Rhodoligotrophos defluvii: one gene and its partner. The protein of the gene in region 1 interacts with the protein of each later gene in a pairwise test. Links are inferred from orthologs where the notes say so. Each region holds a gene or a part of one and is shown in the gene's direction. Other genes may lie near its edges.

Region 1 (3,186 bases):
CCCGAGCAGGACTAAAAGGAGGTAGCCCATGACCACCGGCGGCAGGATCAGCGGCAGGTGCAGCATGCCGTCCACGATCGTCTTGCCCGGGAAACGGCAGCGCGCCAGCACCAGGGCCGCCGCGATTGCGAACGGCAATGCGCAAGCCACCGCAACCACGGAGATCTTCAGGCTGAGCAGAAGGGCCTCGATTTCCGCTGAGGTCAGCACGCCCATTTGATCACTTCACCTTGAAGCCGAAGGTCCGGTAAATCTCCTGCGCCTTGGGGCCGGTGATGAAGGCGAAGGCCTGGCGCACCTCCGGCCTATCCTGTCCGCTCGCGATGGCAAAGGGGTAAGTGATGGGTGGGGTGACCTCGGCGGGAAAGGTGGCGAGCACCTTCACCTTGTCCGATTGCCGCGCATCCGTGGCATAGACGATGCCAAGCGGCGCCTCCCCTCGCTCCACCAGCGCAAGGGCGGCCCGCACATTGTCGGCACGCGCGAGCCGCGGCTCCACGGATCTCCACAAGCCGAGCTTCGTCAGCGCCTGCCTGGCATAGATCCCGGCCGGCACGTGATCGGGGTCTCCGACCGAAAGCCGCCCTTCAGGACCAAGCAGAGCCGGGAGGTCAAGCGCGGAGGAAAGCTCGACCGGCTGCTGCGCACTTGCTGCCGGCGCGACAAGCACCAGGCTGTTGCCGATGGGGCTGGTCCGGCTGCCCGCGACGATCATCTGGCGCTTGGCGAGATAGTCCATCCACTGCTCATCGGCCGAGGCGAAGATCTGCGCCGGGGCGCCAAGCTCGATCTGCCGCGCCAAGGTCGAGGACGAGGCGAAGGAGAAGCGCAGCGGCTGCCCTGTTTCGCGCGTATAGGCCTCGGCTGAGGTCTGCAGGGCATCGGTCAGACTTGCCGCTGCAAACACGGTCACTGCGCCGTCAGCCCGTGCATCTGAAGATGCGCCAGCGAGAGCCAGCCCCGCCAGCGTCAGCAACATGCCGAAAAACCGTCTCATCCAGCCTCCCCTGCCGCAGGTAAGCCGTAATATTCACTCGGATATAGCGGCGGAGTCAACGGCACGCAGCCTTGCTCAGTTTTGGCCGGACTGGTAGAGCGGTGGCATGAGCACGCCGAACATCAAGGTCGCCGCTTCCGTCCTCGCAGCTCGTTTCGACAAGCTGGGCGAAGAGGTCCGCGCAGTGGACAAAGCCGGCGCCGACCACATTCATCTCGATGTGATGGACGGGCATTTCGTGCCGAACATCTCTTTCGGCGCCAGCGTTATCAAATCGTTAAGATCCTGCTCGGATAAGATATTCGACGTGCACTTGATGATTGCGCCGGTCGATCCTTTCATCGAGGCATTCGCCGCAGCTGGAGCGGATATCATAACCGCCCATGTTGAGGCGGGCCCGCACACCCACCGCACGATCCAGGCGATCAAGCACGCGGGGTGCAAGGCAGGGCTCGCGCTCAATCCGGGGACGCCTGTCGAGGCCGTGGAGCCTCTCATGGACGACCTCGATCTGGTGCTGGTCATGACGGTCAATCCCGGCTTCGGCGGACAGTCCTTCATCGAAAGCACCCTTCGCAAGGTGGCGAAGGTGCGGGAGATGATCGATCGCAGCGGACGCGAGATTGATCTGGAAGTCGATGGCGGTATCAACCCGAGTACAGCAGCACGCTGCGTTGCAGCCGGCGCGAATGTCCTGGTGGCCGGCACAGCCATTTTCGGCGGCGGGCCTCAGCGCTATGCCGCAGAAATTGCAGCCATTCGCGGCTGACACGCCCTCGTCTTTCGCGCCGGCGGAGGCCTGCTAGCCATGGCCGCCGCGGGAAGCGTTGCCGGATCGCCCGCCGCGGAGCTCATGGACGCCTTGGCGCGGCGCACCGCCCACCGTCTGATCGACCGCGCCGCTGGCCTGGTCCCGCGCCTCGCCTTCCGTGCCGCCAGCTTGAGCCATCCACCCCGTCCGCTGCTGCGGGGCGATCCGGATTTCGCCGCTGCCATTTATCGCGGCCGATTCGCGCTTGCCGGTCACACGGTCGAGGCCGGCAGCCGCTCGATCTTCGCGCTTCTCGAGCTGCCCGCGAATTTTGCGGCCGAGCTCCATGGCTTTTCCTGGCTCAAGCATCTGGAGGCCGCGGACACCGAGCTTGCCCGCATCCAGGGGCGGGCTCACATCAGCGATTGGATCACCACCCGCTGCTATAAGTCCACCGTGGCCCGCGACCTGTCCGTGGCCGCGCGCCGGCTGATCTCCTGGCTCCTGCACGGGCCGTTTCTCCTGCACAACGCCGACCCGGCCTTCGCCCGCCTGTTCTTGGGCAGTCTCAATCGGCAGGCCAGCCACCTCGCGCGGGCGCTCCATCTTGCGCCCACCAACCGCGGCCGGCTCGATGCCGCCATTGCCCTCGGCTATGCGGCGATCTCGCTCGGCGGGCTCGAGAAGCTGCGCACCGAGCTGCTGGACCGACTGGGGCAGGAGCTTGAGGAGCAGGTTCTGCCCGATGGCGGTCACATCTCGCGCAATCCGGCGGCCACGGTGGAATTGCTGCTCGATCTGCTGCCTTTGCGGGAAGCGGTCCACGCCCGCAAGCTGCACGCACCGCCACCACTCGATGCGGCAGTCGAACGCATGCTGCCCTTCCTGCGCTTCCTGCTGCATGGCGACGGGGGCATCGCCACCTTCAACGGCGTCACCGATCACATGGCGGGTGCGGTGCGGGCGCTGATCGATGCGGACGACGTGCGCGGCAAGCCCATTACCCTTGCCCGGCACACCGGCTACGCCCGCTTGGCCTTCGGGCGCTCGACCGTGCTGGTGGATGTTGGCCGCCCCCCGGCGGTGGGGCTCAATCCGGCCATGCAGTCGGGGCCGCTCGCCTTCGAATTCAGCGATGGGCCGCATCGCATCGTGGTCAATTGCGGCACCTCGAAGACGGGCAATGCCGCCTGGGCGGCTGCTTCGCGACGCACGGCGGCGCACTCCACCGTGTGCATGGGCGACCGCTCGGCCAGTCTGATCATCGATAACGGCCTGACGGCGCGGATCTTCGGCGGGCCGGTGCTGCTCGGCCCACAAACGGTCTATGGCGAGCTCACGGCGCACGAGACCGGGTCGGTGCTGGAGGCCTATCACAACGGCTATCTCGCCCAGTTCGGCTATCTGCACGAGCGGCGCCTGTTCCTGGCCAAACATG
Region 2 (3,265 bases), on another replicon or contig:
TGCAGCAGGCGCCGTTCGGTGCGGCTCAACCCGTCATAGGCGCCGGGCAGCTCTTCGATGGCCCGGATCATGGCCGAGCGCAGGAACGGAAAACGCGCCAGATCGGGGTCGGTGGACAGCGCGGCCCACGCCTCGGGCGTGGCGGCGCAATAGGCGGTCCACACCTGGCTTCCGATCTCGAAGTCGATCTCGGTCAAGGTGCGCTTGGCGCCGGCGAAGCGGATGATGGAATCGGGCGCATGGCGGCCGAGATAGTCATTGGCCTGCACCAGGTGAACGTTGGTCACGGCGCCGTTGCGGTTCAAGGCGTCCAGCGTCTGGAACAGTTGCAGCTGGTCATAGAGGTCATGCTCGAACCACAGCTCGACCGGCTGGCCGGGGGTGATTGCATCGATCTGCTGGCGGCGGGCGGCAAATTCGTCCTCGATCTCGTGCCGGGGTACGGCGAACGCTTCGCTGAGGAAGGCCGCGCGGATCTCGTCCAGCGTCGCAAGATCGCTGGTCAGCGGCACCGGGCCGTCGACCAGGGTATCACGCCACGGAACGATCGTGGTGGAGAGCCCGGCAGTCTTCAACGTATCGGCGACCATGTCACCATTGGTGATGATCAATGTCATTCAGCATACCTCACTGTCACTCCCAGCCGCGCGACTGTGGGCCCAGAATGCGACGATTCCTGGGCTCGTCGCCCCGGAATCGGCAATTGCTGGTCACTCGTGACAGCCGTCGGTGTATAGGCGTGGGGCAGGGTGCGCCCAAGCGCCTTCGCGGTGGCCACTTCCACGACAAGCCGTGGCCGGTTATAGAACCACCGCCCGTGCCATTCCCAAGAAGTGGAGCCCCTATGACCGCCATTGTCGACATTACTGCGCGCGAGATCCTGGACAGCCGTGGAAATCCTACGGTCGAGGTTGATGTGGTTCTTGAGGATGGCTCCTTCGGCCGCGCCGCGGTCCCGTCGGGCGCGTCCACAGGCGCGCACGAGGCGGTCGAGCTGCGCGATGGGGATGCGACCCGCTATGGCGGCAAGGGCGTGACCAAGGCGGTGGCGGCGGTGAATGGCGAGATTTTCGAGGCGATTGCCAATTTCGATGCCGAGGACCAGGTCGATATCGACCGTACGCTCATCGAGCTGGACGGGACAGACAACAAGTCGCGGCTCGGCGCCAACGCCATTCTCGGCGTGTCGCTCGCGGTGGCGCAGGCAGCGGCGGATGCCAGCGGCTTGCCGCTCTATCGTTATGTGGGCGGCACCTCCGCCCGTGCACTCCCGGTGCCGATGATGAACATCCTCAACGGCGGGGCACATGCCGACAACCCGATCGATATCCAGGAATTCATGATCATGCCGGTCGGCAGCCCAAGCTTCGCGGAAGCGCTGCGGGTGGGTGCGGAGGTGTTCCATGCCCTGCGCAAGGAGCTCAAGGCGGCGGGTCACAATACGAATGTAGGGGATGAAGGCGGATTTGCCCCCAACCTGTCCTCGACCGACGAGGCTCTGGGTTTCATCATGCGGGCCATCGAGCTTGCGGGCTACACGGCCGGCGAGGACGTGTTCCTGGCGCTCGATTGCGCATCGACCGAGTTCTACAAGGACGGCCGCTATCACCTGGAAGGCGAGGGCAAGGTGCTGGATGCCGACGGCATGGCCGACTACCTGAACGACCTCGTGGCACGGTTCCCCATCATTTCGATCGAAGACGGCATGGCCGAGGACGATTGGGAGGGGTGGCAGGCCTTGACGGCACGGCTTGGCCAGCGGGTGCAGCTGGTGGGCGATGACCTGTTCGTGACCAACCCGGCCCGCCTGCGCGACGGCATCGCAGCGGGAGCCGCCAACGCCATTCTGGTGAAGGTCAACCAGATCGGCACGCTCACCGAGACCCTGGAGGCGGTGGAGGTGGCGCACAAGGCGGGCTACCGGGCCGTGATGTCGCACCGGTCGGGTGAGACCGAAGACAGCACCATCGCCGATCTGGCGGTTGCCACCAATTGCGGGCAGATCAAGACTGGCTCCCTTGCGCGCAGCGACCGTCTTGCCAAATACAACCAGCTCCTGCGCATCGAGCAGCAGCTGGGCACGGCGGCGAGCTACGCCGGCCGTTCGGTGCTCAAGGGGTGACCGTCACAGCAGGCGGTCCTGCTCTGGCGCTGTGACGTGTGGCCGCGGCTCGTCGTCATCTATGAAAGGGATCGGATCCGGCTCGACGGGATATCGCGGCGTCTCGCTCACGTAGTGGTTCAAGTCTGTCTTGAATTGATGGATGAGGCCGTCCATGGCGGTGCCATCGCCATTCGCCGCGCCGAAAACAACATCGTCGAGCCGGTGTAAGAGCCATAGTCTCCGGGCGTCGATGGCTTCGGCCGTCGGGATGCCTTTCGGCGGGTGCGCCGGCAGAAATCCACCCAGTCCCTCGACGAGCCATTCGGCGCGCGCCCCCAACTGATCGGCCACGAGCATTCGGTCAGCGTCAGGCAGCGGCATTCCGGCGAGCGTCTTCAGCTTCGCGAGCTCGTTGTCGATCATAAACTGGAACCTCACGAGGCTTTGGGCCAAGGCATCGGAGGTGCGCAGCGAATAGCTTTCGAAAGCAGGCTCCGGGGGAGGCGGTCGAAGATCGCTGTTCTGCTCAAGCAAGGCGTGGATCCATTCCGTTGGCTGGCCGCCCCGTCTGGTTCCGTCAAGCATCGGGTCGGAGCCGAGCGATCCGGAGACCCGCCCTGCGGGATCCGGAGTGCTGGTCCCGCTGCTGGCCTGGCTGAGTGTCGCGTATCCTTCAGAACCATAGGGCGATCCCGAGCGGCCAAGGCTCACAGCGTCATGGCTCAGACCACGCCACATAGGCTCGTTCGGACTGAAATGCCAGCTGCCGGTGCGGAGATCGGGCAGGTTATCGTAGAGACTGGCCAGTGAAGGCGAGCGCACGAGGCCGTCAGGGCCGCCATAGGTGTGGAGGGATATGCTGGGCGTGGAGATGCCGGCCAGCATATGACCATCGTCTCGCGCGCCAAACGGCTCGCCGCTTTCTAGAAATCGCGCCGTGAGTGCATTTGACGGCGAGGGCTCATACGGGGGTTCCAATATCTCCGCAGACGTGGTGAACCCGCAAAAGAGACGTCCAATGAACTTTGAGAACGAACCCACTGTGGATAACCCTGTTTCGGGATTGGCGCTCAGTGCCGCCGCGCTGCCGATCAGAAATCCGCGGCAGGTTAGAGACCGTCGCGCTTTATTGCAACCTTATGTTGCATAAAGCGGGCTCGG

Evidence for each region.
Region 2: the proteins of rpe (region 1) and eno interact in binary tests that used the Escherichia coli proteins (3 or more experiments, as listed by UniProt). The link is inferred for Rhodoligotrophos defluvii from one-to-one orthologs.

What each region holds. Positions count from the first base shown.
Region 1 is NZ_SZZM01000001.1:830,924-834,109, forward strand. What follows is about bases 65-2,934. They hold rpe (ribulose-phosphate 3-epimerase), read left to right. Parts: upstream 65-1,103; coding sequence 1,104-1,766; downstream 1,767-2,934. Other genes in these bases: modB (molybdate ABC transporter permease subunit), read right to left, coding at 65-216; modA (molybdate ABC transporter substrate-binding protein), read right to left, coding at 221-997; E4P09_RS04000 (heparinase II/III family protein), read left to right, coding at 1,806-2,934. Outside these bases: more of modB, read right to left, coding at 1-64; more of E4P09_RS04000, read left to right, coding at 2,935-3,186. UniProt on the Escherichia coli protein: Catalyzes the reversible epimerization of D-ribulose 5-phosphate to D-xylulose 5-phosphate.
Region 2 is NZ_SZZM01000007.1:177,675-180,939, forward strand. The notes cover bases 35-2,983. They hold eno (phosphopyruvate hydratase), read left to right. Parts: upstream 35-844; coding sequence 845-2,122; downstream 2,123-2,983. Other genes in these bases: E4P09_RS23380 (DUF1835 domain-containing protein), read right to left, coding at 35-617; E4P09_RS23390 (hypothetical protein), read right to left, coding at 2,126-2,983. In the rest of the region: more of E4P09_RS23380, read right to left, coding at 1-34; more of E4P09_RS23390, read right to left, coding at 2,984-2,989. UniProt on the Escherichia coli protein: Catalyzes the reversible conversion of 2-phosphoglycerate (2-PG) into phosphoenolpyruvate (PEP). It is essential for the degradation of carbohydrates via glycolysis.